One region of the Arthrobacter sp. K5 genome, then DNA from elsewhere that is predicted to be linked to it. Evidence: riboswitches for the same ligand, from Rfam matches in the RefSeq annotation. Region 1 holds a riboswitch; each other region holds the start of a gene.
What was found. A riboswitch is a leader RNA that binds a small molecule or an ion and turns the genes downstream of it on or off. The one in region 1 is predicted to bind S-adenosylmethionine.
Positions count from the first base shown of each region.

Region 1 (10,269 bases):
GCCGTCGCCGATGTCCGCGCGCTCCAGCGTGTCGCGGAAGACCCGCCGCACGTCGTCGGGGCCGGCAGACGGGTCCGGACCGGGTTTTGAGGGCGCAGGTTCCGAAAGCGCAGGTTCTGACAGCGCCAGGACCGCCTGGTAGTCCACTTTGCCGGTGCCCAGGCGGGGGAGATGCTCGACGGCGTGCAGCTCCAGGGCCGCACGGGGCAGCCCGATGCCCTGCGCGAGGACCTTGGCCAGCAGCTGGGTGTCGTGGCTGCCCTCGACCGCGACGACGAGGCCCTGGTCCGTGCCCGCGCTCGCCGCTTCAACGCCGAGGTCGGCCAGGATGCGCTCCACCTGGCCGAGGTCAACCCGGAGCCCCACGATCTTGACGAACCGGCTGCGCCGCCCCACCACTTCGTAGACGCCGGACGGGTGCTGCCTGGCCAGATCCCCGGTGCGGAGTTCGTGGACTGTGCGGCCGGCGCCGAGATCCTCCGGCGTCTCCGCATAGCCGAGCATGACATTGGGCCCGGTGTAGACGAGTTCGCCGTGCTCGAGGCCGGGCACGGGCTCGATGCGGAAGGCGCCGCCCGGCACCGGGATGCCGATGGCACCGGGGTGCTCGGCGGCCAGCCCGGGCGGCAGGTAGGCCATCCGCGCGGTGGCCTCTGTCTGGCCGTACATGACGAACAGTTCCCAGCCCTTTCGGCGGCCGAGTTCGGCGTAGCCCTGCACGCGTTCGGGGGCGAGCCGGCCGCCGGCCTGGGTGACATACCGCAGGCCAGGCAGGTCCATCCCGGCAAAGCCCACGCGTTCCAGCAGTTCGAAGGTGTAGGGCACCGCGGCAAACGACGTTGCCCCGCCGGTGCGGAAAAGCTCCCAGAAGCACGGATCAACAACGGACAGGTCGGTCAGCACCAGGCCCGCACCCCGGAGCAGGTGGCTGTTGATCACGGACAGCCCGTAGCAGTAGGACATCGGCAGGGTGGTTGCGGCGCGGTCTGCCGGGCCGATGTTCAGGTACTCGGCAATCGACTCGGCATTGGCCTGCAGGTTGGTGGCGGACAGGCGCACCAGCTTCGGCGACCCGGTGGAGCCGGAGGTGCTGAGCAGAAGCGCAAGATCCGGATGGAGTTCGTGCCGGCTGCCCGCCCTGCGTTCCTCGAGCAGCGTCTGTCCGTTGGCGGAACGCAGCACGACGTCGGGGTCGTACGCGGCCACCAGGGACTCGAGCGCCGCCGGCTTGTCCTCCGGAAGCAGGATCAGCGGGTGGCCGCCAACCAGGGCAGCGAGGTAGGCCACCAGGGAGTCGACGTCATTCGCCGCCGCCAGTGCCACCAGGCGCCGCTGCGTGCCTAGCCGGAGCGCGAGTGCATCAACCCTGTCGGCGAGTTCCCGGTAGCTGAGGGTGAAACTGTCGGTAAGAATGGCGGGCCTGTCCCCGTGGCCCGCGAGATCGGCGGCGAAGGGCACCCGCGCGAAATCAAGCTGCGTGGTCACCGGAAGAGGATATTAGTTAAGCCTTACCTAAGTAAAACCGTTCCGCGGCCTGTTACGGCGTGCGATACTCGCTCCGTGAGCGAGTCTTACCAGTTCAGGGCCCCAATGTGGTTGTATCCGGGCGAATCCGGCTGGCACTTCATTACGTTGCCCGTGGATATTGCGGACCAGATCCGCGAGGAGTCCGCGGGCTTCCGCGGAGGGTTTGGCTCGGTGAAGGTGACGGCAGACATCGCCGGCCACCAGTGGCAGACCTCGATCTTTCCCGACACCGGCAGCGGCTCCTACCTGCTGCCGGTCAAGAGGGCGGTGCGGATAGCTGCCCACATAACCGCAGGGGACGACGTCGGGGTCCGGTTGGTCGTCAACAGCCCCTAGGCAGGGCCCCAAGGCGCCAGATGGCGACGGCCGGTCAGGCAGCCCCGGTCCACCGGGCCGGCGCTGCCGCCTGCCGGCGCAAGGGCGTTCCGGTGGCATCGGACGGCGTGCGCTTCTTGCCGAAACCCTGCCTGCGGTGCTCGGCCCGTGCCGACAGCGGCGACTGGGCAGGCACCTGCGGTACAGTGCATCCCTGCTCCGCGGCGTTGGCCGTCACCTGTGCTGCCGCCGGGGAAAGGTCCGTGATGAGCCCCGTCCCGGCGCATTCGCGCACGTCCGCGATCCCGGCCGCGGCCGCGCGCTTGTCCTCGAACGGCGCGGAGATCGCCAGCACAGTCCCATCGGGAGACTTCAGCCGGAACCGGAACTGGGACTCTGCATCAACAAAAACTTCAAAAACTCCGGCCATGGCGGTCCTTCCGGTCAGGGAGGCTGCCGCAGCGTCTTCGCGGCCGCGGCCCCGAACGCATCGCTGCGTCTTTCCTTGGGTGGGGTGCTGAACCGACAGGGGTTTGATCGGTTCATCGGTGTTATTAGAGTCTGCCCAGTGCGCACGGAACCTCACAAGACCATCCGTGTAAACCCTGGGTAAACCCTGCCTGTCCACCCACTAAACCGTGGCGCAGCCCCGTTCTCAAGGACGCCCGAAACGAAGGGACGTGCCGCGCAACGCACGTTCACGGCCCGCCATCGGAAGTAAGAAACAGCCGGATCCCGAAGGGCGAAATCCGGCAAGCCAGGACCCTGGAGGGTCAGATCTGCTTGAGTGCCTGCTCCAGGTCCGCGATGAGATCATCGGCGTCTTCCAGGCCCACGGACAGCCGCACCACTCCATCGCTCAGTCCGATCGCGGCGCGTCCATCCGGCCCCATGGCCCGGTGCGTCGTGGTGGCGGGATGGGTGATCAGCGACTTGGCGTCGCCAAGGTTGTTGGAGATGTCGATGATCTTCAGGGCGTCCAAAAGCGCGAAGGCGGCTTCCTTGCCCGACTGGCCTGCCGTCGTCGCAAGCTCCAGCGTGAGGACGGTGCCGCCGGCCTTCATCTGCTTGGCCGCCAGCTCGAACTGCGGGTGCGACTTGAGCAGCGGGTACTTCACCCAGTTGACGGCGGGCTGCGCCTCCAGCCATTCGGCCAGGCGCAGCGCCGTGGCGGAGGAGTGGTTCACGCGGAGCGCCATGGTCTCCAGGCCCTTGGTGAGTACCCAGGCGTTGAACGCGGAGAGTGCCGGGCCGGTGTGCCGCATGAGCTGCTTGACCGGACCGTCGATGAATTCCTTGGTGCCCAGGATGGCGCCACCCATCACCCGGCCCTGGCCGTCGATGTGCTTGGTGCCGGAGTAGACGATCACGTCCGCGCCGAGGTCTCCGCAGCGCTGCAGGAGCGGCGTGGCGAAGACGTTGTCCGCCACCACCTTGGCGCCCGCGGCGTGGGCGAGTTCGCTGACCGCGGCGATGTCCACGATTTCCTGCATGGGATTGGACGGGGATTCGAAGAAGACGGCCGTGGTGGGCACCGAGAGGGCAGCACGCCACTGCTCGAGGTCCGGACCGTCCACGAAGACGGTCTCCACGCCCCAGCGCGGGAGGATCTCGTTGAGGATCACGAAGCAGGAGCCAAACAGGGAACGGCTGGCGACCACGCGGTCCCCGGCCCCGAGCAGGGCGCCCAGGGCGGTGAACACAGCGGACATGCCGGACGCCGTCGCAAAGCACGCCTCTGTGCCTTCCAGCAGCCGGAGACGTTCCTGGAAGGTGGCCACGGACGGGTTGCCGTAGCGCGAGTACACGAAGCGTTCGTCCTCGCCGGTGAAGGCCCGTTCGGCGGCGGCGGCGGACTCGTAGACAAACCCCGAATTCAGGAAGACGGGCTCGGTGGTCTCTTGGAAATTGGTGCGGTCAAGCCCGCCGCGGACGGCCTGGGTATCGGGGCTCCAGCCGGCGGCGTCGTGATTAAAGGTCAATTTAGTTCTTTCCCAGGTTCGTCGGCAGGCCGCGGTTCTTCCAGCCGTTCACGGTCCGCTCACCATAGCGGTCGGGTTCGCCCTCGAAGCCTTCGAGGACGTTGTAGGCCGTGAAACCGGCCTGTGTGGCGGCGATGGCTGCGGCGATGGAGCGCTGGCCGGAGCGGCACAGGAACACCAGCTCCACGCGGTTGTCCTCAGGCGCCTGCTGCTTCAGCTGCTCGACGAAGTCGGGGTTGGGAATGCCGCCGGGAAACGTCCACTGGATGAACAGAGGATCATTCTCCGTGGCCTTGGTGTCCGGGATGCCGATGTGCGCCCATTCGCCCTCGGTGCGCACATCCACCAGGACGGCGCCCTCCTCGAGCTTGGCCCACGCGTCCTGCGGGGTGAGGTCTCCGGCGTAGCTCATGCGTGGCCCTCGTAGGCTTCGGCGCTGAGGTCGTCGTCGGAGTCCAGCCGGTCCACGGCGGTGGCGACGGCGGCATCTGCGGTGGCGATGGCGGCGGGCAGGACAAGGGCCTGCGCCACAATCACGCTGGTGCCGTTGAAGGTGGCGGCCGGGCTGCCGTGCAGCACGTATCCCTCGGCCAGGGCAGCCGAGATGCGCTCACAGAACGCACGGTCGTCCGGGCCCGTGATCAGGCGGTAGGACAGCTTTTCCTCAGGTTTATCCTGCTGGGACGGCAGCGTTGCAACGGCGGGGGCGTCTGACACGACGGATCTCCTTTTCTCACGCTTGCAGCTCGAAGTGGTCGATATGCCGAGTATTCACCTGAGGCACCCCGCCGTGGAAGGAGGGTTGCCGACCGGCCAGTCAGGGCTTCATGCCGGTACTCATTACTCCCCAAAAACGTAACACTGACGACGGCGGTGCGCACCGCCGCCGTCGTCATGTTCCGTAACGCATCAAAAACAATGCGGTGGGCCCACGCCCGCCGGGTTCCCTGGCCGAGCTTGCGAGGGAAGGGAGCGGGTGGGGACGGCAGTCCCCGCGCTGCGGTTACAAAGCCGGTGGCCGGGAGGATAATGACGGGAGATGAACCGCCGTAACGCCGGATGAAACCAGGCCACAGTGAATGATTCGACCGCGAATACAGTGACTCCCATGCTGCACTTTGGATGGTTTGTGGGCCACGGCTTCGGGGTTCAGGGCTGGGGGACGCCCGGCTACGGAATCGGCTATGACTGGAAGAAGCCCGCCCCCTACCAGCACGCGGTCCGGGAGTTCGAGCGGGCCGGGCTGGACCTGTTCATCATCGAGGACTCGCTCACCGTCCCCGACACCTACGGCGGCAGCGCGGAGGTTTCGCTGGCGCAGGCATCCTTTGCGCCCAAGCACGATCCTCTGGCCCTGGTGCCGTATCTGCTCTCCGCCACGGAGCACCTCGGCATCGTGCCCACCATCAGCGCCTCCTTCTATCCGCCGTTCACCGCGGCCCGGCTGCTGGCCACGCTGCAGCACTTCTCCCACGGGCAGCTGGGCTGGAACGTGGTGACCTCTGGCAGCGACCTTGCCGCGCAGAACTATGGGCTGGACCAGCAGATCGAGCACGACCTCCGCTACGAGAAGGCCGAAGAGTTCGTGGACGTCGTGCGCAAGCTCTGGCGCAGCTGGGAACCCGACGCCATCCTGGAGGACGCCCGGGCAGGCATCTTCGCCGACCACACCAAGGTCCGGCCGATCCACCACGACGGGGAGTTCTTCAAGGTCCGGGGACCTCTGAACACGGCACCGCTGCCGGAGGAACCGGTGCTGGTGCAGGCCGGGGCATCCCCGCGGGGCAAGGCCTTCGCCGGCGCGAACGCGGATGTTGCCATTGCCCTGGCCCGCGGCGTGGACGGCATGAAGGCCTACCGGGACTCCATCCGCGCCGAGGCCGCCGGGGCCGGCCGGAACCCCGACGACGTTAAGGTGCTGTTCGTCCTGAAGCCCACAGTGACCGGTTCCAGGGCCGAGGCGGAGGAGCTGCGGGCTGCCCGCCGGGAACTCACGCAGCGGGACATCGACAGCCAGCTCAACTCGATCTCCTACCTGTCCGTCATCGACTTCAAGCAGTTCGACCTCGACGCGCCCCTCCCCGAGCTCAGCACCAACAGCAACCAGGGCACGCTGGAGCATTTCTCCAAGGCCGCACCGCCGGGTTCCACCCTGCGGCAGATCCTGCAGGCACGCAGCGGCGGCGCGGGCGACAGCATCATCGGCACCGCAGAGGAAATCGCCGACTACCTCGAGGAAACCGGGGCTGCGGTGGGCGGCGACGGCTTCCTCTTCTCCGGCTTCGTGGATCCGGCCACCATTCATGGCGTGCTGGACAGGCTGGCGCCGGTGCTCCGGAGGCGGGGACTGCTGCGGACGAGCTACGGCGACGGCGGCTTCCGCCGGAACCTGCTGGACTTCTAGCGCCATGGCAGGGGCTGGTGCAAGGGCAGGAGCCGGGGGATACGACGGACCGTTGCCGGGCGTCCGGCACGGCACGTTCCTGATCGGCACAGCCCACATCCGTGCCGATGACATGGCCGCGGCAGCCGCCGATCCCGCGGTGGAGGTGGTCCTCAGTGCCGAAGCCCTCGAGCTTGTGGGCCTGTCCCGCGAGGTGGTGCAGGCCGCCATCGACTCCGGCCACCGCGTCTACGGCCTGAACACCCTGCTGGGTTCCGGCCGGGACACTCCCGTGGAGCAGGAATCCATCCTCGACTTCCAGCTGCAGGTGGTGCGCTACCACCACAGCGGCGTCGGCGAACTGCTGGACCGGGACGAAGTCCGCGCCCTCATCCTGGCAAGGCTCATCGGGTTCACCCGGGGCGGCTCGGGGGTGCGTCCGGAGACTGCCCGCTTCTATGCCGGGCTGCTCAACAGGGGCGTGGTGCCCGCCGTCCCGCGCGACGGGTCCGTCGGCTCGTCGGACCTCACCCAGTTGGCGGCGGTTGCCGCCGTCGCCATCGGTGAGGGACAGGCGCTTGCTCCCGACGGCGGCCTGCAGGACGGTGCGGAAGCGCTCACCGCCGCCGGGCTGGAACCGCTGGTGCTGGCGCCGGGCGAGGCCCTGGCGCTGGTCAGCGCCAACTCCTATTCGATCGGCGCCGGCGCGCTGGAGCTCCGCCGCATCCGGCGGCTCGCCGATCTGGCGGACACCGCGCTGGCGCTGTCCCTCGAGGCCACTGCCAGGTACGACGGCGGCGGGAACCTCAGCCCGTTCTCGCCGGCCGTGCAGTCGGCCAAGTCAGTGGACGGCCAGCGCATCTCGGCGGCCAACGTCCGGCGGCTGGTTCGCGGCGGCTGGCTGGAGGACCCGCGGCGGCAGGTATCGGTCCAGGACGCGCTGTCCTTCCGCGCCGCGCCGCAAACGCACGGTGCGTTCCGGGCGCAGGTCACGGCCCTGGCCGACGCGCTCGAGGTGGAGCTCAACGGCAGGGGCGACAACCCACTGACGGATGTCGCCTCCGGCCGGATGGTGTCCGGCGGAAACTTCCAGCCCATGCAGCTCGCCTTGGCGTTCGAGGCCCTGCGACTGGGACTGGCGCATGTCGGAATCAGCAGCGAGCGGCGGGTGGCCAAGCTCTATCCGCCGCAGCGCCTGATCCGGCAGCTCAACCTCGAGGCGGCCCGGGCCGGCACTCCACTCGCGTCCGAAGACCTGCCGGGACTGCTCTGGTACTCGGCTGCCGGCCTGCTGGCAGAGCTGAAGTTCCTGGCGGCGCCTGCCACCCTCGGTGCCCCCACCCTGTCCGCGGACGTGGAGGATCATTCCACCCTGGCCCCGCTGGCCCTCCAGCAGCTGGAGCGCTCGGTGGAGGCTGCGGCCAAGCTCCTGACCATTGAGGCGTTGACGGCCTCCTACCTGTTGGCGGAGGCGCAGGGCACGGATCTGCGGGAAGCGGAGATCCGGCAGCTTGGAGCAGGCACCGGCGCCGTCGTGGCGCGGCTGTCGGAGCTGTTGGCCGGGCAGCTGCCGGCGGCGGTGCTGGTTGACAGCACCCGTGCTGCGCTGGAGGAGCTGTTGGCAGAACTGCCCGAATTGCGGAGACCGGACGTGGGCGGGCCGAACGACCGTGGCCCGAACGAAATATATCCGGATGATGGGGGAGGAGAATCATGACCACCGTGACAGGAAGCGGCCGCCAGGCAAGGCATGTGGGGCAGGTACTGGATCCTGGGATGGACGCCGGTGCGGTGCTGGCACGGGTGGGGAACACTCCGCTGGTGCCGCTGGACGTGCTGAGCCGCGGGCTGGGGAGCACTGTCTTCGTCAAGCTCGAATCGGAGAACCCCGGCGGTTCCATCAAGGACCGGACCGCGTTGAGCATGGTCCGGGCGGCTGAGCGCAGCGGCGAGCTGCAGCCCGGCGGGACCATCGTGGAAAGCACCTCCGGGAACACCGGAATCGGGCTCGCGCTGATCGGGGCGCTGACCGGCCATCCGGTGGTGGTGGTCACGGGTGATTCCATTTCGTCGGAGAAGCTGGAGGCCCTCAACCGATACGGGGCGCGGGTGGTGTTCACCGACTGGAGCGCGCCGTCGGATTCGCCGGACAACGCGCGGGCGGTCGCGGCCCGGATCACGGCCGAAATTCCGGGCGCGTGGCGTCCGCTGCAGTTCGACAACCCGGCCAACCCGCGGGCGCACTATGAGGGGACGGCGCCGGAAATCTGGGAGCAGACGGCGGGCAGGGTGACGCACTTCGTCGCCGGCGTGGGCACCGGCGGCACCATCAGCGGGAACGGGCGGTACCTCAAGGAGAAGTCCGGCGGGCATGTGGAGGTAATCGGCGCGGACCCGTACGGTTCGGTCTACAGCGGCGGGCATCCCGGCCCGATCCTGGTGGACGGTGTGGGCAACTCCTGGCCCAAGCCCGACTGGCCGAAGGTCTTCGATCACGGTCTGCTGGACCGGTTCCTGCGGATTCCGAATGACGAGGTGTACACCACGCTGCACCGGCTGCTCAACGACGAAGGACTGTCCCTCGGGCCGTCGTCGGGCCTGACGGTGGCCGCAGCGCTCCGGGTGGCCAGGGCGGCGCCGCACGGGTCAGTGGTGGTGGCGATCGCCCCGGACACGGGCAGCAACTACCAGAGCAAGGCCTTCAACCCTGTGTGGCTGGCGGACAACCACATCCGCCTGGCCTCGGATCTTGCGGAGGACTAGGACCTGGCGGAGGACCGGACCCGCAGGAACCCGTCAGGAGGCAGGGCCGCTGGTGGCCGTCTCGCTTTCTGAACGGATCCAGGCATTCCAGTCCAGCGGGTGGACGGAGGGCCTGCCCAGCAGGTAGCCCTGCGCCGCGGCCATGCCGAGTTCGGTCACGGCCTCGAGTTCCTCCGGCGTCTCCACGCCCTGGGCGCCGAGTGCGGCATCGATGTACCGGGCGAGTTCGGCCATGGCAGCGGCCCTGAGCCGCTGGCCGGGCGAGCTTTCAATGCCCGCGATGAAGCTCCGGTCCAGTTTGATGACGTCCGGGTGCAGCTCCAGGACCTGGTCCATGGACGTGAAGCCGGCCTCGGCGCCGTTCACGGCGATCCGCAGCCCGCGGCGCCGCAGAGGAGCGATGGCGGCCGTCAGGGCCGGGTACTGGTCGAGGGGAATCGGGCCGTTCAGGTCGATGACGATCCGGTCCATGGCCAGCTGGGAATGTTCCAGCAGCCCCGTGATCCTTGGGTCCGCGCACGTTGCCGGTGTCAGGTTCAGGGCGATGAACATGTGGCCGGGCACCGCCTGCGCAGCAGAGAGGGCCCGGTGCAGTGCCGCGAGTTCAAGGTCTGTGCCCAGGCCGACGGACTCTGCCTCGTTGAACCAGTGGTCTGCGCTGGCGCCGTCGTCGCTGACGAAGCGAGTCAGGGCCTCGACCCCGATCACCTGCCCCTCCGGAAGCCGGCGGATCGGCTGGAACGCGGTCATCAGCATCTTGTCGGAAAGAATGGCTTCAATCCGGTTCCTGCTGCGCCGGGTAAAAGGAACCGGCTCAGGAGCAGCCACAGCCCGGGAAGGCACGCCGACCGGGATGGCACTGTTCTCGGCGTTGGCCAACTCTGTGGTGGCGGTGAGGTGCTCAAGCAGCACGTGTTCGGGATTATCCGGATGTGCCTCGAACAGGGCGCGCAGCTGGGCGCGGGTCCACTCGCTAGCCGGATCGGTCTCGGCGAGCAGTTCGGTGATGATCTGGCGGGCTTGCCAGCGCACGGAAATTCCACCCATGTCCCCCGGCAGCGCTGCCTGGGCCCCCAGGCCCGTGGGTGGTGAGTTTGTCCATGCGGGAAGGGAATTCTCGTCCCAAGACATCGGCTATTCCTTTATACGTACTCATTCCGGCTGAGCCCGGAACCAGGCCGCGTGCCATTACCCCTGCGGGTACGGGCAGTTGGCCGTGGAAGAAGACTACAACGCAGGGCACCGGCTTGTCCCAGATTTTTTCGAACGGTGCCCTTTTGTTACTACTCGATGCCGGCA
Region 1 covers NZ_CP159279.1:2,700,237-2,710,505, reverse strand. Annotated here, with positions in the region: gene ABRP34_RS12290 (AMP-binding protein) at 1-1,485, opposite strand, end outside; gene ABRP34_RS12285 (DUF1905 domain-containing protein) at 1,591-1,863, shown strand; gene ABRP34_RS12280 (YegP family protein) at 1,898-2,272, opposite strand; gene ABRP34_RS12275 (O-succinylhomoserine sulfhydrylase) at 2,616-3,824, opposite strand; gene ABRP34_RS12270 (rhodanese-like domain-containing protein) at 3,826-4,236, opposite strand; gene ABRP34_RS12265 (DUF1737 domain-containing protein) at 4,233-4,541, opposite strand; SAM riboswitch class IV at 4,555-4,669, opposite strand; gene ABRP34_RS12260 (NtaA/DmoA family FMN-dependent monooxygenase) at 4,900-6,228, shown strand; gene ABRP34_RS12255 (aromatic amino acid ammonia-lyase) at 6,233-7,924, shown strand; gene ABRP34_RS12250 (cysteine synthase family protein) at 7,921-8,970, shown strand; gene ABRP34_RS12245 (EAL domain-containing protein) at 9,004-10,101, opposite strand; gene ABRP34_RS12240 (aminodeoxychorismate lyase) at 10,254-10,269, opposite strand, start outside.

Region 2 (10,269 bases), 2.0 Mb from region 1:
GCGGACCACCGACAGGACCGGGCCAAAGATCTCGTCGTCGTACACCCTCATGCCGGGCTTGACGTGGTCAACCAGGCTGACGCCGATGAAGAAGCCGTTCGAATCGAACTGCTGCGAGCGCCCGTCGACGACGACCGTGGCGCCTTCGCTTTCCGCTCCCGCAACGTAGGAGGCCACGCGGTCCCGGTGCTCCGCGGTGATCAGCGGACCCATCTGGGAGGCCGGATCGGTTCCCGGACCAATCTTGAGGCCCGCCATGCGGCTGGAGATCGCCTGCACCAGGTCGTCCGCGATGTTGCCCACTGCGACGAGGACGCTGACGGCCATGCAGCGTTCGCCCGCCGAACCGTAGGCAGCGGAAACCGCGGCGTCGGCCGCCATGTCCAGGTCGGCGTCGGGCAGCACCACCATGTGGTTCTTCGCCCCGCCCAAAGCCTGGACGCGCTTGCCGTGGTCGGCTGCCCGCTTGTAGATGGACTGCGCGATGGGCGTGGAGCCCACGAAACTCACCGCTTTCACCTCGGGGTGCTCGAGCAGGACGTCGACGGCTTCCTTGTCCCCCTGGACCACGTTCAGCACGCCGGCGGGCAGCCCCGCTTCGGCAAAGGCCTCGGCGATGAAGATGGCGGCCGAGGGATCCTTCTCGCTGGGCTTCAGCAGCACGGTGTTGCCGCAGGCCAGGGCGCTGCCGATCATCCACAGCGGCACCATGGCCGGGAAATTGAACGGGGTAATGCAGGCCACCACGCCCACCGGCTGGCGCACTGAGTGGACGTCGATGCCGCTGGAGACCTGCTCCGAGCGCTCACCCTTGAGCATGTGGGACAGGCCCGTGGCGAACTCGATGTTCTCCAGGCCGCGGGAGATTTCCCCTTCGGCGTCGGAGAGGACCTTCCCGTGCTCACTGGTGAGAATGGCCGCTAGCTCGGGCTTGCGCTGGTTCAGGATTTCGCGGACCCGGAAGAAGATGTTGGTGCGCTTGGCCAGGCTGGTTGCCCGCCACGCCGGGAGCGCGGCGCGGGCGGAGGCGATCGCCTCTTCAGTCCGCGACGCCGAGGCGAGCGCCACCTGCTTCTCCTGTTCCCCGGTGGCGGGGTTGAAGACGGGACCGAAACGTTCGGCGTCGCTGACGCGGCTGCCGTTGATGAAATGCGGAATGGTTTCCAAGGGAAGTCTCTCTTCGTGCGTTGCTGGCAGGTGGGACTGGGAAAAGTGTCTGGCCGTGAGGGCTACTTCGCGGAGCCCAGCGAGCCGTCGGCGAGCTTGATGATCATCGAGCAGTCCTTGCCCGCCTCACCGGCGTCAATGAGCTGCTGGAACAGCTGCTGGACGTGCTTTCCGATCTCGAGCGGCGTGCCGGTGTCCTCGGCGGCGCTGATGGCCAGGCCGATGTCCTTGTTCGCCAGTTCGGTGGTGAAGGTGGGCGCAAAGTCGTTGTTCGAGGCCGCGGTGGGGACGACGCCGGGCACCGGGTACCAGGTCCGCAGCGCCCAGGAGTCGCCCGAGGAGACGGACGCGATGTCCCAGAAGACCTGCTTGTCCAGGCCCAGCCGGTCAGCCAGGACCGCACCCTCGGCGGTGGAGGCGAGGTTGATGAAGAGCATCAGGTTGTTGCAGATTTTGGCTGCCTGCCCGGTGGTGGCGCCGCCGGTGGGGATGATGTTCGCTGCCATCGGGCCGATGTAGCCGGTGGCGTCCGCAACGGCGCCCGCCTCGCCGCCCACCATGAAGGTCAGCGTCCCCGCCTTGGCACCGCTCATGCCGCCCGAGACCGGGGCGTCCACAAAGCGGAAGCCGGCGGCAGCAGCGGCGTCGTGCAGTTCCTGGGCGGACGCGATGTCGATGGTGGAGGAATCCACCAGCAGCGTGCGGGTGTCGGCATGCGCGAGGACGCCGTCTTCACCGAGGTAGACCGCACGGGCGTGCTCGCCCTTGGGCAGCATGGTGAACACAACGTCAGCGCCGTCGACGGCCTCGGCAATGCTGCCGACCGGCTTGACGCCGGCCTCCTCTGCGGCGGCCAGCGCTGCGGGATTGAGGTCAAAACCGCGGACATCGTGCCCCGCCTTGGCCAGGTTCGCGGACATGTTGCCGCCCATGTTTCCGAGGCCAATCCAGCCGATTACTGCCATTCGTAAGCTCCTTTGCTTCGGATCCGGCCGCTCGGGCCGGAAGCTCTGTGTCCACAATCACACCCTGCTAGAGTGCAATCAAGGGGAAAAATTACAGACGGTATGTGCACTGATGCACACAGATGAAAGGCTTGCCGTGGACCTGAGGCGGCTTCCGAGCCCGGACGACCTGCTGATCCTGCTGACAGTTGCGCGTCTGGGCAGGTTCAACGCGGTGGCGGAAACCCTGGGCACCACCCACACCACCATCTCCCGCCGGATCCTCGCCCTGGACAAGCAGCTTGGCGGGCGCACTCTTGAACGCAGCCCGCAGGGCTGGGAGCTGACCCAGCTCGGTGCCGCCGCCGTGGAGGCGGCGGAAGCCATCGAGAACACTCTTGGATCACTTTCCGGCCTGATCAGCCAGGACCAGAGCGCCCTGTCCGGGCTGGTGCGGGTGGCGACGACGGACGGTGTGGGAGCCGTGTTCGTTACGCCGGCGCTGGTCCGGTTGCAGCAGCAGAACCCGCAGCTGAACATCGAGATGCTGAGCGCCACGCGGAAGGTCAGTCAGAACAGGTCCGGCGTGGACCTGGAAATCGTGGTTGGCCGGACGGATGTCAGCAACGCCCAAACAATCTTCCTGAGCAATTACTACCTGCGCCTCTACGCCAGCCCCGGCTACGCCGCGGAGCATGGACTGCCGGGAACGCTCGACGACGTCGGGCAGCACGGCTTTGTCTCTTACGTTGAGTCTGCGCTCCAGGTGGCCGAGTTGGGGCACCGCTGGTCCTCGCAGCTGCCGATGCCTACCTCGAGCTTCCAGGCCACGAGTGTCTTCGCCCAGGTTGAGGCGGTGCGGCAGGGCGCAGGCATCGGGCTGCTGCCGAACTTCATGGTGGCCGGGCAGCCGGATTTCGTTCCCGTCCTCGCCGGCGACTTCGAGCGCCAGCTGCCCATCTGGGCGGTGGCGCGGCCGGAGTCCCTCCGCTCGGCTGCGGTGCAGGCCGTCATCTCGTCACTCAAGGAGGAGGTCAAGGCCCGGGCGGGCCTGCTGGCGGGCTGACGCGCGCCTGCCCGCCGTACCCCCGTCAGGCCGTGCCCCCGTCAGGCCGTGCCCCCGTCAGGCCGTGAACAGCCGCCGCACCACTTGCCCGGACGCCAGCGCATCCAGTCCCTCGTTGATCTCGGTGAGCGGCCTGGTGTCGGTGTGCAGCAGTTCCACCGGCAGCCGGCCCTCCCGCCAGTAGCCGAGGTAGAGCGGGATGTCCCGCCCGGGAACGGCATCGCCCATGTACGAACCAAGCAGGCGTTTGCCGGCCCCGGCGAACTGCAGCGCCGGCACTGTCAGCTCTGCTGAGGGATGGGGCAGACCGACCGAGACGACGGCGCCGCCCCGGGTCACGTGCCCGAGGCACGCGGCGATCACGCCGGCCGAGCCAACCGCTTCGACAGCGACGTCGACCCCGTCCCCGGCGGCTTCCGCGATGAGTCCGGCCGCGTCCTCGGGCGTCCCCACGGCGGTGGCGCCGCAGTCGAGGGCGAGCTGGTGCTTGCCGGAATTGGGATCGATGGCGATCACGCTGCCGGCCTCCGCGAGGGAGGCGGCCATGACGGCGGAAAGGCCCACTGCCCCCAGCCCGAAGACGGCCACCGACTGGCCGGCCGTGACGGCGGCGGTGTTGAGCACAGCGCCCATGCCGGTGAGTACGGCGCAACCGAACATCGCCGCAACGGTGTCCGGGACGTCGTCGTCAATTACCACCACGGACTCCCGGGCCACTACGGCGTAATCGGCGAAAGCCGAGACGCCCAGGTGATGGTTGATGCGCTCCCCTGCCGGCGTCCGCAGCAGCGCCTCGCCGTGGAGCAGGTCGCCGGAGCCGTTGACCTCGGCCGCCTGGTGGCAGAGCGCGGGACGGCCGGACCGGCAGGCACGGCAGTCCCCGCAGCTCGGCACGAAGACCAGCACCACGTGGTCCCCCACGGACACGTCGGAGACGCCGCCGCCGACAGACACGACCCGCCCCACGGCCTCGTGGCCCAGCGCCATGGGCAGGGGCCGGACCCGCGAACCGTCCACCACGGAAAGGTCCGAGTGGCACAGGCTGGAGTAGGTGATGGCAACACCCAGCTCGCCGGCGCGCGGCTCGGGCCGGGCCAGCTCCTGCACCACCAGGGGCCGGGCGTCCGCGTAGCTGGGCTTCTGCGATGCACTACCGGTGCTGGGGACGGCGGAGTAGAGGACTGCTGCTTTCATGGAAATCCTTGGTCTCGGTGAACGGGCAACTGCCCGGCCCCGCACGGGTGGCGGGTCCGGGCAGCTGCTGGATGCTCGTCAGGGTCGAGGCTAAAGCCGGGCCTACTTCTTGCCGGCTGCGAGCAGGTCGGCAGTGCCCTGGGCGTCGGCCGCGTCCACGTCGTGGAGCGAGATGCCGCGGGTTTCCTTCAGGAAGAACACCGCGACAGCGGTGATGGCGCAGGCAATCAGCAGGTAGATGGCCACCGGGACGGAGGACTTGTAGGTGCTCAGGAGCGACGCGGCGATGATCGGGGCCAGCGAACCGGCCACGATGGAGGTCACCTGGTAGCCGAGCGAGACGCCGGAGTAGCGCATCCGGGTGGGGAACATTTCCGCCATGATCGCCGGCTGGCCGGCGTACATCAGTGCGTGGAACAGCAGGCCGATCATGATGGACGCCAGGATGATGACGTCGTTCTTGGTGTCCATCATCGGGAAGGCGAAGAAGCCCCAGGTGGCACCGAGGATTGCCCCGGCCATGTATACGGGCTTGCGGCCGAAGCGGTCCGACATCTTGCCCACCAGCGGAACGGCGGCGAAGTGCACGGCATGGGCCAGCAACAGCAGCAGCAGGATCCGCGTCGTGTCGGCCTGGACAACCGTCTTCAGGTAAGTGATGGAGAAGGTCACCACGAGGTAGTAAAGGATGTTCTCGGCAAAGCGCAGGCCCATGGCTGTGAAAACGCCGCGCGGGTAGCGCCTGAAGACCTCGGCCACGCCGTAGCCCTTGTGCCCCGCCTCGACCTCTTTGCGGGCTTCGAGGAAGATCGGGGCGTCGTTGACCTTGGTGCGGATGTAGTAGCCGATGAGGACGATCACCGCGGAGAGCCAGAACGCGACGCGCCAGCCCCAGCCGAGGAAGGCTTCCTGGGTCAGGGTGGAGGACAGGATGAACAGCACGGCCGTAGCGAGCAGGTTGCCCATGGGCACGGCGGACTGCGGCCAGCTGGCCCAGAATCCGCGGGACTTGCTGGGGCTGTGCTCTGCCACGAGGAGGACCGCGCCGCCCCATTCGCCGCCGACCGCGAAGCCTTGGGCGAACCGCAGGAAGACCAGGAGCGCGGGCGCCCAGTAGCCGATCTGCTGGAACGTCGGGAGGCAGCCCATGAGGAAGGTGGAGACACCGACCAGGATGATGCTCAGCTGCAGCAGCTGCTTGCGGCCGAACTTGTCGCCGAAGTGCCCGAAGACGATGCCGCCGATCGGGCGGGCAATGAAGCCGACCGCGTACGTGAGGAAGGCGGCGATGATGCCGTCCAGCTCGGTGCCGGCGTTGGGGAAGAAGGTCTTGCCGAAGACCAGGGTGGCAGCCGACGCGTAGAGGAAGAACTCATACCACTCCACGACGGTGCCGGCCATGGACGCCGTGACAACTTTCTTGAGGCCTGTGGCCTTGATATCGGTTTCCTCTGCACGCCTTGCGGCGGAGCTTTCCGTACTCATTGCGAACTCCTTCGGCGTCTTCCTCGACGCCACGGGGACCAGTCGATGGCGAACTGGTGTGATGCGCACCACGAACGCCGGATTCAACGAGTATGGTCTGCCGATGACGCAAGCTCAACGCCAAATAGTGCAGGGCACATCTGCATAAATGCACATATGCGGCATCGGCATTGCCACGATACGGTCGGCTCCGGCGCCGCGGACCGGCCCTGGAGTCAGTTCAGGAGGTGTGCCCTGAGCTGGGCGTTCAGCTGGCCGATCTCCGTGAGGAAGCCGTCGTGGCCGATGGGCGAATCGATCATGTGGACATCCACGTCCCCGGGCAGGGCCTCGGCGAGTTCCAGCGACTGGGCGGGAAAGTACAGCCGGTCCGTCTCCACGGCGGCAACGAAGAAGTCCGCGGAGGCCCGCGCCAGGGCTTCCTTGAGCGTCCCTCTCCCCCGGGCGACGTCATGGCTCATGAGCGCTTCCGTCAGGGCGATGTAGCTGTTGGCGTCGAAGCGCCGGACCAGCTTGCTGCCCTGATGGTCGAGGTAGCTCTCCACCTGGTACCGGCCACGGTCCGCCAGGGCGTCGGCCTGCAGCGGCTCTTCGGCGGCCTGGGCGTTCCTGCCGAACCGGAAATCGAGTTCGTAGGCAGACCGGTAGGTAATGTGCGCAATCCGCCGTGCGAGCGCCAGGCCCTCCACGGGTTCCGGCCCGCCGTAGTAGTCGCCGCCGTTGAAGTGGCGGTCCTGCCGGATAGCAAGAGTCTGCGCCTGGGCGAAGGCGATCTGTTCAGCCGTGCTCCTGGCACCGACGGAGATGACACCGCAGCGGCGCACCCGCTCCGGGAAAGTCACTGCCCATTCGAGGGCGCGGGCCCCACCCATGGAACCGCCCACCACCGCGTGCCAGCTGCTGATGCCGAGCCGGTCGGCGAGCCTGGCCTCGGCGAGGGTGGAGTCCCTGAGCGTCACCAGCGGAAAGCGCGAACCCCAGGGTTTGCCGTCCGGAGCGGCCGACGACGGTCCCGTGGACCCGTAACAGCCGCCCAGGATATTGATGGAAATGACAAAGAACCTGTTAGTGTCCGCCGGCGCGCCGGGCCCGGCGAACTGTTCCCACCAGCCCTCCTCGTCACCGGCACCCCGCGTCACGTGCGTGCTGCCGGTGAGGGCATGCTGAACGAGGATGGCGTTGGAGCCGTCCTCGTTGAGGGTTCCCCAGGATTCGTAGGCCAGTGTGACGTCCGGCAGGAAGCCTCCGGCCTCGAGCTCCAAGCCGCCAATGTTGACGTACCGGACTGTGCCGTCCTGGTTTGCGCCGCCGGGAGCGGTGCCGTCCAGACCCGTCCGGTGCGGAGCCCCGGCGGCCGGAAGGTCGGTGCTGCTGACAGAAATCGTCATAGGTAAACCTCTTCTTCGCGCTTGCCCGCCGACAGCTGTCCGGCAGGCCAGGTCTTCACCCGGGGCACCCCACCGCGGAAGGAGGGTTGCCGGCCAGCAAGCCGGGGCTGTCGCTGGCACTCATGACCTGTTGCCCAGTTTACGAAACACGCGGACATCTGCGCGAAGAATGTGACGGCTGTGTGACTCCCGGGCCTTTTCCGGGGCCTTTTTCGCCGGCACTCATGACCTGCGATCAGTGCACGAATGGCTCTGTTACGCGCACAGCTTTGTGACGAACTTCGACAAAGTATGGACTTTTCTCCAGGTTAGGCAACCCTAAGCTGAGAGCCCCGTCACAAAGTGCCAAGATGAGGGCATGCGCATGGATCACGTCTCTTACGCCTGTGAACACGATGGCCTCGCGGCCACCACCGAACGTATCTCCTCTGCCCTCGGCGTCGAAGCCGTAAAGGGCGGAGTGCACCCCCGGTTTGGAACCCGGAACATGATCATCCCCCTGGCAGGCCACAAGTATCTCGAGGTTGTTGAGGTCCTGGACCACCCGGCGTCGGACAAGGCACCGTTCGGCCAGGCCGTCCGGGCCCGGTCCGCAGCGGGCGGCGGCTGGATGGGCTGGTGCGTCGAAGTTGACGACCTTGCCCCCTTCGAGGAGCGTCTGGGCCGCTCCGCCGTCAACGGCAACCGCAAGTTCCCCGACGGCCGGGAGTTGGTCTGGAAGCAGATTGGCATCCTGGGCCTGATCGCGGACCCGCAGGTTCCGTACATGCTGAAGTGGGAAGGCGATCCGGGACTGCACCCGTCCAACGCCTACGACAGCAATGTGAAGATGTCCAGCCTCACGATTGCGGGCTCTGCCGAGCGCGTGACCGAGTGGCTCGGCGAGCCCGTCGAACGGCCGCTTGAGGATGTCGCAGTGAACTGGGTGGCCCCGCACGGCACTCCGGGAATCCTCTCCGTCACGTTCGAAACCGCGGCAGGCGCCGTCACCATCTGACGCATTTTCTGCCCTTAACTTCGGCCGCCATCAGCAGGTGCCAACGACGCCACCCGCCGATGGCGGCCGAATCATTTTTAACGGCTGCCAGCGCAGGACCGATGACGTGGGACCGCCAGCCCAGGACCACTAACCCAGCCCGGCCGCCTTGCCGAACAGACTGAAGCCGACGAACGCCACGATGTCCAGCAGCGCGTGCGCGATGACGAGCGGCATCACCCGGCGGGTTTTGGTGTAGACCCAGGCGAAAACGACGCCCATGACCGCGTTTCCGATGAAGGGCCCGAACCCCTGGTACAGGTGGTAGCTGCCGCGAAGCATCGAGGAGACAAAGATCGCCAGGGGCATGGACCAGCCGAACTTGGCGAACCGGTCCAGGAGATAGCCCACCACAATGACTTCCTCCACGATCGCGTGGCGCATGGCGGACAGGATCAGCACGGGCACTGTCCACCAATATGCGTCCAGGCCGCTGGGGATGATCGCCGTCGTAATTCCCAGGGCACGTCCGGCGGCGTAGAGGCCCAGCGACGGGATGCCGATCAGGGCGGCCAGCCCGAGCCCCTGCACCAGGTCCTTTCCGGGCCGGGCAAAGTTGAATCCCAGCTTCCGGAAGGCGGAGCCGGCGTCGTGCCCGGACCCGGCCTTCGCCTGGCGCTGGTCTGTCATAAAGTAGATCACCAGCAGGACCGGCACCAGGGCGAAGATGATGTCCAGCAGCTGGTACGTCAGGTCGAAGTACTCCCGGGTGCTTTGTGACCTATTCAGCGTGGACGTCCCCTGCGCCAGCGGTGCCCGGGTCATCTTGTCCAGCAGCTGCACCACGGAATAGACGGCGGACTGCCCCAGCGACAACCCCAGGACAATCCAGACTTCGAACCGCAGCCGGCGGCGGGAGGGAACCAACATGTTCCTATCTTGCCTGTACCTGCTGGTACTTTCCTGTCAGCCTGTTGGCTCCTGCCATTCGCTTCCTGCTGGCCAGTCGGTTCCTGTCCGGCTGCGGGCTGACCCTATGCTGGGAAACCATGAGCGCTCCCGGGAAAGTCATCATGATCCGGCACGGCCAGTCGGCGGCCAACGCGGACACCTCCATCTACAACAGGGTGCCCGACTACCGGATTCCACTGACGGAGCTCGGACTGGAGCAGGCGAAGGCCGCCGGGGAGCGCATCCGCCGGGAGCTGGACGGACGGCAGGTGAGCGTCTACGTGTCTCCGTACCTGCGCGCCTACCAGACCCTCGAGGCGCTCAACCTGGGAGCCCTGACCGAGCGGGTGATCGAGGAGCCGCGGCTGCGGGAGCAGGACTGGGCCAACTTCCAGATTTCCGGCGACATCGAGGACCAAAAGGAACTCCGCAACGCCTACGGCCACTTCTTCTACCGCTTCCGGGAGGGCGAGTCCGGCTCCGACGTCTACGACCGGATCTCCTCGTTCATGGAAACCCTGTACCGGCACTGGTCCAAGCCGGACTACTCCCCCAACGCCCTGCTGGTCACGCACGGGCTGACCATGCGCCTGTTCTGCATGCGCTGGTTCCACTGGTCGGTGGAGTATTTCGAGTCGCTGAACAACCCCGAAAACGCCGAAGTCCGCATGCTGGTGCGCAACAGTCTGGGCAAGTACGAACTCGACACGCCCTTCACCCAGTGGGTGGACCGGAGGGTGGACGAGACGGTGCTGGACGCACCGCCGGTAATCTTTTAGGCGCCGGCCACGATCACTTCGGTGCCGCGGGCCTCGAACGCGGCCTTGTCCGCCGCAGAAATGCCGGCATCGGTGATGAGCCGGGTGAAGTCGTAGCCGTCCATGGTGGCGAACGCCCGGCGGCCCACCTTCGAGGAATCTGCGATCACGTAGGAGACGCTGGCACGGCTGGCCAGCAGCGCATTGACCGTTGCCTCGGCCTCGCCGGTGTTGGTGGGCCCCACCTCGGCGTCGACACCGTTGACCCCGATGAAGGCGATGTCCAGCACTACCTTCTGCATGATGATGTCCGTGTACGGGCCCACGAGCTCATAGGACC
Region 2 covers NZ_CP159279.1:4,710,816-4,721,084, reverse strand. Annotated here, with positions in the region: gene ABRP34_RS21425 (CoA-acylating methylmalonate-semialdehyde dehydrogenase) at 1-1,167, opposite strand, end outside; gene mmsB (3-hydroxyisobutyrate dehydrogenase) at 1,230-2,132, opposite strand; gene ABRP34_RS21415 (LysR family transcriptional regulator) at 2,245-3,177, shown strand; gene ABRP34_RS21410 (alcohol dehydrogenase catalytic domain-containing protein) at 3,235-4,371, opposite strand; gene ABRP34_RS21405 (MFS transporter) at 4,474-5,856, opposite strand; gene ABRP34_RS21400 (homoserine O-acetyltransferase) at 6,072-7,244, opposite strand; SAM riboswitch class IV at 7,257-7,372, opposite strand; gene ABRP34_RS21395 (VOC family protein) at 7,603-8,241, shown strand; gene ABRP34_RS21390 (CPBP family intramembrane glutamic endopeptidase) at 8,371-9,150, opposite strand; gene ABRP34_RS21385 (histidine phosphatase family protein) at 9,270-9,950, shown strand; gene ABRP34_RS21380 (DeoR/GlpR family DNA-binding transcription regulator) at 9,947-10,269, opposite strand, start outside.
Region 2: another riboswitch for S-adenosylmethionine. It lies ahead of ABRP34_RS21400 (homoserine O-acetyltransferase); the one in region 1 lies ahead of ABRP34_RS12265 (DUF1737 domain-containing protein).

Region 3 (10,269 bases), 1.4 Mb from region 1:
CGAAACCACAATGGCGTCCTGACGGCCAAGAGCGTCTCGGGCGAGGTCACGGCGTCCGGCGACTTCACCAACATCCGGGCCAACACTGTCAGCGGCGACATGAGCTTTGACCTGCGCGGCTTCACCCACGACTTCGGCGCGAACTCGGTGTCCGGGGACCTGACCGTCCGCGTACCGCACGACGTCGGGGTGGACATCGTGGCCCAGTCCGCCAGCGGGCCAGTGGTCATCGACGACCGGAAGTACGGCCACCCCGGCGGCAAGGTGCAGACCATCTCGGGACCGGACACCAAACTCATGCTGGTCCGGACCAACTCGGTATCCGGGAAGACGTCCATCTTCCACGGCCAGGCGCCGGCCACCGCAGAACAGGCGCTCTGATGCCTCCCGTCTTTGCCCATGGCGCGCTCCGGCTCTATCTGCTGGCGCTCCTTGAGGCCGGGCCGAAGCACGGGTATGAGCTCATCAAGGCGCTCAGCGACCGGTTCGGCGGCACCTACTCCCCCAGTGCCGGCACCATCTATCCGCGTCTGGGCAAACTGGAGGAGGAAGGCCTGGTGGCGACGGAATCCCAGGGGCGCCGCACCAACTACCGCATCACGGCCGCGGGCCTGGCCGAACTGGACAGCCGGCGCGAGGAACTGGAACACGTAGAGAACGACATCGCGGCATCCGTCCGCCGGCTGGCCGATGACCTCCGCGCCGATATCCGCAGCAACATGCGCGGACTGCGCGCGGACCTGGCGGCCACAGCGGAAGCGGCACGCACAGCCGCCAGATCGGCGGACCTGGCCGGCCAGGGCCGCTACACTTCCGAGGGGCAGCGCATGCTCATGGAGGCCGAGATGCTCCTTCAGGCGTTCCGCGATGACATGCGCACCGAGCTGCGCCTGCAGACCAGCGCCCGGCCCATGACGCCGGTGGCCCTGGAAACGGTGCGGACTGTCCTGGACCAGGCCCGGGTCTCGATCCGCAACTCGCTGTAGGGCAGGACACACCGCTGCAAGGCCCTGCCGTGCCCGCCGCGTCTCCCTGCCCCCCAAACTGCCCCCGGTTCGCGGCCTGTCCCCTGATATGGGAGACTGGAGGGCAACTCTTTTGGGTAACGAAATTAAGGAGGCCAGCTATGAGCAAGCGTGCACGTAAGCGTCGTGACCGTAAGCGTGGCGGCGCGAACCACGGGAAGCGCCCCAACACCTAAGCCACGGCTTGAACCGAAGCTTAAACGCGATGCCCCCGCTACCAGCAAGGTAGCGGGGGCATCGCGTTTACGTCAGGAATGCCGTCAGGCCTCCACCGGCCGGATGGCGTGGATCCGGTCCAGAATCGCGTTCTTAAGGTTTTCCGGCGCCGCCTCGGTACAGGAGCGCTTCACCACTTTCCGGATGACGCACTCAAGATCGTACTGCTGCGCGCATTCCGGGCACTCGTCAAGGTGGTGCTTGATCTCCGCAAGGTCGCTGCGGGTCAAAGCTCCGTCCAGATACTCGTAGATGCGCTGCATCCTTGTGTCATCGCAATCGCCCAATCCCTGGCAGTCGCTCATTTCCCGTTCTCCTGTTTGTTGCTTTCCGTTGCCGCCGTGGCGTCTGCAGCAGCCCTGAATCCCCGGTCGGCGGCGTAGTCCGCCAGCATGTCCCGCAGCATCTTCCGTCCCCGGTGGAGCCGGGACATCACAGTGCCGATGGGGGTGTTCATGATGTCCGAAATTTCCTTGTACGCGAAGCCCTCGACGTCGGCGAAGTACACGGCCAGCCGGAACTCCTCCGGGATGGCCTGCAGCGCCCGCTTGACGTCCGAATCCGGCAGGTGGTCCAAAGCCTCGGCCTCCGCGGACCGCAGGCCGCTGGAGGTGTGGGACTCGGCACGGGCAAGCTGCCAGTCCTCGATGGTGTCCGAATTGGACTGCAGGGGTTCCCGCTGCCGCTTCCGGTACAGGTTGATGTAAGTGTTCGTCAGGATCCTGTACAGCCAGGCCTTCAGGTTGGTACCCGGCTTGTACTGATGGAACGCCGAGAACGCCTTGGTATAGGCCTCCTGCACGAGGTCCTCGGCATCGGCCGGGTTCCGCGCCATGCGCATGGCCGCTGAATACAGCTGGTCCACGTATTGCATGGCGTCGCGCTCAAACCGGGCCCGGCGCGCTTCCGCGTCCTCCGAGCCCACGTCGATATCCTCTGCCGCATCAGCGGCGCGTGACGTGCCATTATCCGGGATGCCGTTGGCGGCATCCTCCTGTGTGGCCTGTAAGGCCGGATCCACGGTGCTCATTGCCTTCAAGTCTACTTTGACCGGCGCCGGCCGCCCCTGACGGCGTGGCGCACCGTAGTCCGTGCCGGGGAAGCCGTCGCCCGGGAAGGCACGCCCTGCCTCAAGCGCGTCGGTTTCAGGCACCACAAACGGCCCCATCCTGGCGGGACTTCGCACCCCCACAGCTTCCTTCACCAAAGTCAATGCTCCATCTCCACTCCGCCTAGTAAGGCCCGCGTTCGAGGTACGGTCCGCGCTCTTGACGGTTCCGGCCATGCCCCAGCCGCCGCTACGTGCCGGAAACCGCACAGGACACCGTCCACAGGCTGCTTCCGGTCTGAAGAGCACAACGGCGTGCGGTGGGCAAATATTCCGCAAAAGTGCAAGACTAGAACCGACTCCGCCGCGGCCACCGCGGCTCGGCCATCCAGGAGGAAATTCATGTCCGTTGTCCGCTTTTTTGCCCGGCCGATGCTGGCCTCAAGTTTCATCCTCGCCGGAACGGACAAGCTTAGGAATGCGGACGACACCGCGCAGCAGCTGTCGCCCCTCCTGCGCCGTGCCTCTGAGGCCCTGCCGTTCCAGACGGACGAAAAGGTTCTGGCACGCATCATCGGCGGAACGCAGGTGGGTGCCGGCGTCCTCTTCGCGCTCGGCAAGTCTGCGCGGCTGGCGGCCTCGGTGCTGGCCGTCATCTCGGCACTGAACGCCTTCGTTGAATGGCGCAGCGCCGACATCAGCAGCAAGGAGGGCCGGGAAGCCCGCCGCAACCAGCTGCTCAAGAACATCACTCTCACCGGCGGTGTGCTGCTCGCCTCTGTGGACACAGCCGGCAAGCCCGGCCTGGCCTGGCGCGCAGAGCACCTCGCCGCCGACGCACGGAAGACCGCGACCCACTTCGCCGCGGATGCGCGCAAGACCACCGGCAAGAAGCTGCACACTGCCGACAAGGCCGTCCGCAGGGCCGACAGGGCAGTCCGCAAGGCTGTTGACCACGCGGTGGGGGCATAAGCAAGAATGACGGCATCACCCATGGGCGCGTCCGCTGAAGCCTCCGGCGCTGCTCCGCACTGGCCTGCACCGTTTGCGGAGCAGCCGGTTGACGCGACGGTCCGCGTGCCGGGCTCAAAGTCGCTGACCAACAGGTACCTCGTGCTCGCCGCGCTGGCCGACGGGCCGTCCCGGCTCCGGGCACCGCTGCATTCCCGTGACTCAGCCCTGATGATCGCAGCCCTGCGCCAGCTGGGCGCGGACATCCGGGAGGTGCCGGGCGATGGCGCCTTCGGCCCGGACCTGGAGGTGACGCCGGTTCCGGGCAACTCCAGCGGTGACGACGTCGCCATCGACTGCGGCCTTGCCGGAACGGTGATGAGGTTTGTTCCGCCGATGGCGGCACTGCGCCGCGGCGCAACCGTTTTCGACGGCGATCCGCACGCCCGGGAGCGTCCGATGGGGACTATCATTGAGGCGCTTGCAGGGCTCGGCGTAACTGTCAGCGGAGAGGACGGCGGAATGCCGGCTTCGCTGCCGTTCCGCGTTGAAGGCACGGGGCAGGTCCGCGGCGGGCACCTCGTCATCGACGCCAGCGCGTCCTCCCAGTTTGTCTCCGCCCTGCTGCTGGTGGGAGCGCGGTTCACGGAAGGACTGCATCTGGAACATTCCGGCAGCACCGTGCCGAGCCTGGACCACATCAACATGACTGTTGCCGTGCTGCGCGGGGCGGGCGTGGTGGTGGACGACTCCACGCCCAACCACTGGATTGTCAGCCCCGGCCCGATCCGTGCGTTCGACCAGCGCATCGAACAGGACCTGTCCAACGCCGGCCCGTTCCTAGCCGCTGCCCTCGCAACAGGCGGCACAGTGCGGATTCCGGACTGGCCCGAACACACCACGCAGGTCGGTGACATGTGGCGCATCATCCTCAAAGACCTGGGTGCTGCGGTGACCCTGCAGGACGGCACCCTGACGGTGACCGGCGGCAGTGAAATCAAAGGCGCTGATTTCGCCGAAACCAGTGAGCTGGCACCCACCGTCGCGGCACTGTGCGCGCTGGCCTCCGGCCCTTCGCGGCTGAGCGGCATCGCCCATCTGCGGGGACACGAGACGGACCGGCTCGCCGCGCTTGTCACGGAGATCAACCGCCTCGGCGGCGATGCCGAGGAAACCGCCGATGGCCTCATCATCCGGCCATCGGAACTGCACGGCGGCGTCGTGCACAGCTACGCCGACCACCGGATGGCCACCGCCGGGGCCATTCTCGGCCTGGCGGTCAGGGGTGTCGAAGTGCAGGACATCGCCACGACATCCAAGACCATGCCGGACTTCCCCCAGCTGTGGGCGGACATGCTCGGCCAGCGGAGCAGTGCTGTCACCGACACGGCAGCGCCTGACACTGCAAGGGCCAACATTGCGGGGACCGCCGGTGGCCCGCAGCACTGATTCCTGGGATGAATCCGACGTCCGGATCCGGCCGAACAAAAAAGGTTCCCGCCCCCGGACGAAGGACCGCCCCAGCCATGAGGACGCCGTCACGGGGCGGATCATCACCGTTGACCGGGGCCGTTACACAGCAGTCGTAGGCGAGGACTCCGGGCACGAGCGGACGGTCATCGCCGCCCGCGCCCGGGAGCTGCGCCGCTCCCCCGTGGTGGCCGGCGACTTCGTGTCCCTCGTGGGCGACGTCTCCGGCGACCCGGACACCCTCGCCCGCCTCGTGAAAATCCAGGACCGCAAGACCCTGCTGCGCCGCAGCGCCGATGACACCGACCCGGTGGAACGCGCTGTTGTTGCCAACGCGGACCAGCTGGTGGTGGTGGTTGCTGCCGCAAATCCGGAACCCCGCACCGGCTTCATCGACCGGGCGCTGGTGGCAGCCTACGACGCCGGGATCGAACCACTGCTGCTGGTCACCAAGGCGGACGTCAAAGATCCCACCGAATTGCTCGACAACTACCGCCACCTCGACTTTCCGGTCATCATCAGCCGCACGGCTGACTCGGAAGCATCCGGAATCGACGCCCGGTCCGACGACGGCCTCTCCGCCCGGCTCGACGTTGCCGCGGTGTCCGAACTCCGCGCCCATCTGGACGGCAAGGTGACCGTGATGCTGGGCCATTCCGGCGTCGGAAAATCCACCATGGTCAATGCGCTGACGGGGGCCGAACGTGCCACCGGCGGCGTCAACGCCGTGACGGGCCGCGGACGGCACACGTCGTCGTCGGCCCTCGCGCTCAAGCTCGCTGACGCCCCGGCCGGGAGCTGGATCATCGACACGCCGGGCATCCGCTCGTTCGGGCTGGCCCACGTCGACCCGGACCGCATCCTGCACTCCTTCCCCGACCTTGAGCCGGGCACTGAGGCCTGCGAACGCGGCTGCAAGCACGACGCCACCGCCGTCAACTGCGGCGTGGATGCGTGGGTCGCGGCAGGCCATGCCGGGCCCACCGGAGCAGCCAGGCTGGCGTCCCTGCGCCGCCTGCTGGGCACCGACCCGCGCATGGAGGCCCAGGAAACCAAGGAACTCGGCAGCGTCGGCTAGCCTTCCCCGGCGCAGCCCGGCCCCCGCCTCCCCGCCCCGCCGGGCCTTTGAGGGTAGTTTGGAACCATGACCCAACCCGCTTCAACCTACAACGATGACCTGCGTCTGGCCCATGTGCTGGCCGATTCCGTGGACGACCAGACCATGAGCCGGTTCAAGGCGCTGGACCTCCAGATCGAGACGAAGCCGGATCTGACGCCGGTCACCGATGCGGACAAGGCCGCCGAGGAGTCCATCCGCGGCCAGCTGTCCCGCTCCCGTCCCCGCGACGCCGTGCTCGGTGAGGAGTTCGGAAGTTCCGGCCACGGTTCCCGCCGCTGGATCATCGACCCCATCGACGGCACCAAGAACTTTGTCCGCGGGGTGCCGGTCTGGGCCACCCTGATCGCCCTCGTCGACGAGGGCGAACCCGTGGTGGGCGTGGTCAGCGCGCCTGCGCTGGGCAAGCGCTGGTGGGCGGCCAAGGGCGCCGGCGCCTACTCGGGCCGTTCCCTCGCCGCCGCCACGAGGCTCAAGGTATCCAACGTGTCCAGCCTCGCTGATGCCTCATTGTCCTACTCCAGCCTCGGGGGCTGGAAGGACCGCGGCAACCTCGATGAGTTCCTCCAGCTCACCGAGGACGTGTGGCGCACCCGCGCCTTCGGCGATTTCTGGTCCTACTGCATGGTGGCAGAAGGCGCGGTGGACATCGCCTGCGAACCGGAGCTGAACCTTTATGACATGGCGGCACTGGTGCCGATCGTGACGGAGGCAGGCGGGCGTTTCACCTCGCTCGAAGGCACCGACGGCCCGTTCGGCGGCAACGCTCTGGCGACCAACTCGATCCTGCACTCCGAAGTACTGAAGCGCCTGAACCCGCAGCTGGACGATTTGCTCTAGTTCCTGTCTCCTCCCCCGGCGCCTCAGCGCTGAACATTACGACGACGGGCGCCCCCTTTTGGTGGCGCCCGCCGTCGTATATTCGGCCGTAAGCCCGATATCCGGGCTGCGTAATAATCCGCTTAACATTCCTGTCCGGCTTTTTCATCGCCCGCCCGGATGTCCTAGTCTCGTAACAGGTCACGAGTGCCAGCGCTAAACCCCGGTTAGCTGGCCGGCAACCCTCCATTCGCGGTGGGGTGCCCCGGGTGACGACCAGGCCGATCCGGAACGGACCCGGCAAGCGCGGATCCCCGTCACACGGGGTCCTTTCTCAGTGAGGTCCCATGACGACTGCAATCATCTCTTCCACCACCGACGCCGACGTGCTGGACGGCCGATTTGCCGCCGCCGGACGTCCCCTGGCCGCCGTTACCGGCGCAGAAATCCAGGCTCCGCTGATCCAGGGCGGCCACGTCCGCTACGCCAACCTCGATTACGGCGCCTCCGCGCCTGCACTCTCTGTGGTTTCTGCGTACCTCAACGAGATCCTGCCGTACTACGCCAGCGTGCACCGCGGTGCCGGCTATGCCTCGCAGATCAGCACGTCCGTGTACGAGAACTCGCGGAGCATCGTGCGGGAGTTCGTGGGCGGCCGCGCCGATGACGCCGTCATCTTCACCCGGAACACCACCGACTCCCTCAACCTTCTGGCCGGTTGCCTGCCGGTGAAGGAGCACCACCACACCGGTGAAGTGCTGTACCTGGACATCGAGCACCACGCCAACCTGCTGCCGTGGCAGGGCGTGCCGCACCGCAGCGTCGTGGCCTCGGAAACGCTGGAAGCCACCATCAGCAGCCTGCGCACCGAACTTTCGCACGGCGATGTCAGCCTCCTTGCCGTGACCGGCGCCTCCAACGTCACCGGCGAAATCCTTCCCATCCGGCGCCTTGCTGCACTGGCCCATGAATACGGCGCCCGGATAGTGGTGGACGCCGCCCAGCTGGCGCCGCACCGCCGAATCAACATCGCCGCGGACGACGTCGATTACCTCGCCTTCTCCGGCCACAAGCTCTACGCCCCTTTCGGGGCCGGCGTCCTGATCGGCCGCCCCGACTGGCTCGACGCCGGCACCCCGCACCTCGCCGGAGGCGGCGCCGTGAGCGAGGCCAGGCTCGACGGCGTCAGCTGGGCCACCGGCCCCGCGCGCCACGAGGGCGGCTCACCCAACGTGCTCGGCGCTGCCACCCTGGCCCGGGCAACCCAGGTGATCGCTGCCCTTGATCCGCAGCACTGGCACGCCCATGAGGCCGCCATCCGGTCCTTCCTCGTCGAGGGGCTGCGCAAGATCGACGGCGTCACCGTCCACCAGATCTTCGAGGACAGCGACCCGGACGATGCCATTGGAGTGGTCAACTTCTCCGTGGAGGGTTACGACGCCGGCCTGGTGGCCGCCTACCTGTCGGCCGAACACGGCGTGGGCCTGCGCGACGGCCGCTTCTGCGCGCACCCGCTGCTGAAGCGCCTCGGCCTGCCGTCCGGTTCCCTGCGCGCCAGCTTCGGCGTGGGATCACGGCTCGAGGACGTCCAGCGGCTGCTCGCCGGCATCGAGGAGCTCCGCCGCTCCGGCCTCGGCTGGGACTACGTGGTGGACGCCGGGCGCTGGGTTCCGGCGAACGACACCCGCACCTACCCCGAGTGGGCACCCAACACCCCCGGCACCGCCGGCGCCGCACCCTGCACGCAGGACTGATCTCCACCCCGCCTGCTACGGCGGCGGTCCCCGTACGGTAAATTCGATAGGTAATTTTCGACGTCGGGCTAAGGAGACTGTGCGTGGCACGGGGCGGTCCCAAACTTCATCACGGGCGGCGGCTGGAGCTCGGGCAGAGCTTCCAGGACGGTGGCGAGCACTACCACCGCGTCCGTCCCGGCTACCCAGGCGATTCCGCGGACTGGCTCATCCCAGCCGGGGCCAGCGCTGCCGCCGACATCGGCGCCGGAACCGGTAAATTCACGGCATTGCTGGTGGAACGCGGGCTGAGTGTCAGTGCCGTGGACCCTTCCGTGGATATGCTGGAGCAGCTCGGCCGCACCTACCCCGGGGTTCAAGCCCTGGTGGGAACCGCGGAGGAGACCGGCCTGCCTGAGGGCTCGTTCGACGTCGTCAGCGTTGCCCAGGCGTGGCACTGGTGCGACCCGCTGCGCGCCAGCACCGAGATCTCCCGGATCCTCAGGCCCCACGGGGTGCTGGGCCTGATCTGGAACCAGCTGGACACGTCAGTGCCCTGGGTGCACCGGCTGTCCCGCATCATGCACGCCGGCGACGTCCACAAGCCCGACTTCCGCCCCAAAATCGGCCCGGAATTCACGTCCCTGGAGAGCCATTTAACGCGGTGGGAAGACGCTGTTACTCCGGACGACATCCTCGAACTGGCCAAGTCCCGCAGCTATTACCTCGCGGCCAACGACGCCACCCGCGCCAAGGTGGCCGGCAACCTGAACTGGTACCTGCACGAGCACCTGGGCCATGCCGAGGGTGAACTGCTGCAGCTCCCTTACCTCACCCAGACCTGGCGGGCTGTCAGGGCGGAGGGCCGTGGTGGCAGCAGGTAGGCTTGAAACTGTGAAGACCAGTACGCCCTCCTCCTCGATCGAGGACTACGTTAAGGTCATCTATTCCTTCACGGAGTGGCAGGACAAGCCCATCACCTCCACCCAGCTTGCGCAGCGCCTCGGCGTGGCCAATTCCTCGGTCTCCGAGATGGTGCGCAAGCTCAAGGACCAGGGCCTGGTCCTCCACAAGCCGTACAGCGCCATTACGCTCACGCCCCAAGGGGTCCGGCTGGCCCTCTCCATGGTCCGGCGGCACCGGCTCATCGAGACGTACCTGGTGAAGGACCTGGGATACAGCTGGGACGAAGTCCACGACGAGGCCGAACAGCTGGAACACGCGGTCTCGGACACGTTCATAGAGAGGCTGGCAGCCCGGCTGGGCAACCCGTCACGGGACCCGCACGGCGATCCCATCCCCGCGGCTGACGGAACCGTCCGGATGCCGTCGGCCCACCGGATGATCGAACTCGACGACGGCCACACCGGCAGGATCACCCGGATCAGCGACGAGAACCCGGAGCTGCTGCGCTATCTCGCCGCCGAAAAGATCAGCCTCGACGCCGACGTCGAGGTGCGCGGCCGCAAGCCCTTCGGCGGTGCGCTCGTGGTCCGCATCGGTTCCCCCGGGACCAGCCGCGACGTTGACCTCGCCGACGAAGTGGCCTCCGCGCTGTGGATCCACAGCGACTCCGCGCATCCCGGCTGCCGCATGGCCGGCCTGTAGTCGCAGGTGCGGGCTCCCCTGGCCGGCGGCACTGGCACCGCCCACAAGACGGACTCCGGCTACGGTTGGCGGGTCTGGACGGCGGTGGCAGCCGGCGGGCTGCTCGGCACGGAGCTCCGGTACATGCTGGGACTGCTGTTCCCGGACCAGCCGGGAGAAATACCGTGGGCCACTCTGGGCATCAACATCGTTGGCAGCTTCGTGCTGGCGGCCCTCACCACCATCTGGATCGCGCGGCCGCAGACCGCGTTCTGGCTCCGTGCGGCCATCGGGCCGGGCGTG
Region 3 covers NZ_CP159279.1:1,311,212-1,321,480, forward strand. Annotated here, with positions in the region: gene ABRP34_RS05855 (DUF4097 family beta strand repeat-containing protein) at 1-381, shown strand, start outside; gene ABRP34_RS05860 (PadR family transcriptional regulator) at 381-986, shown strand; gene rsrA (mycothiol system anti-sigma-R factor) at 1,286-1,546, opposite strand; gene ABRP34_RS05870 (sigma-70 family RNA polymerase sigma factor) at 1,543-2,271, opposite strand; gene ABRP34_RS05875 (DoxX family protein) at 2,692-3,261, shown strand; gene aroA (3-phosphoshikimate 1-carboxyvinyltransferase) at 3,268-4,689, shown strand; gene ABRP34_RS05885 (ribosome small subunit-dependent GTPase A) at 4,673-5,788, shown strand; gene hisN (histidinol-phosphatase) at 5,855-6,667, shown strand; SAM riboswitch class IV at 6,846-6,959, shown strand; gene ABRP34_RS05895 (aminotransferase class V-fold PLP-dependent enzyme) at 6,994-8,400, shown strand; gene ABRP34_RS05900 (class I SAM-dependent methyltransferase) at 8,484-9,263, shown strand; gene ABRP34_RS05905 (metal-dependent transcriptional regulator) at 9,274-9,987, shown strand; gene ABRP34_RS05910 (CrcB family protein) at 9,994-10,269, shown strand, end outside.
Region 3: another riboswitch for S-adenosylmethionine. It lies ahead of ABRP34_RS05895 (aminotransferase class V-fold PLP-dependent enzyme); the one in region 1 lies ahead of ABRP34_RS12265 (DUF1737 domain-containing protein).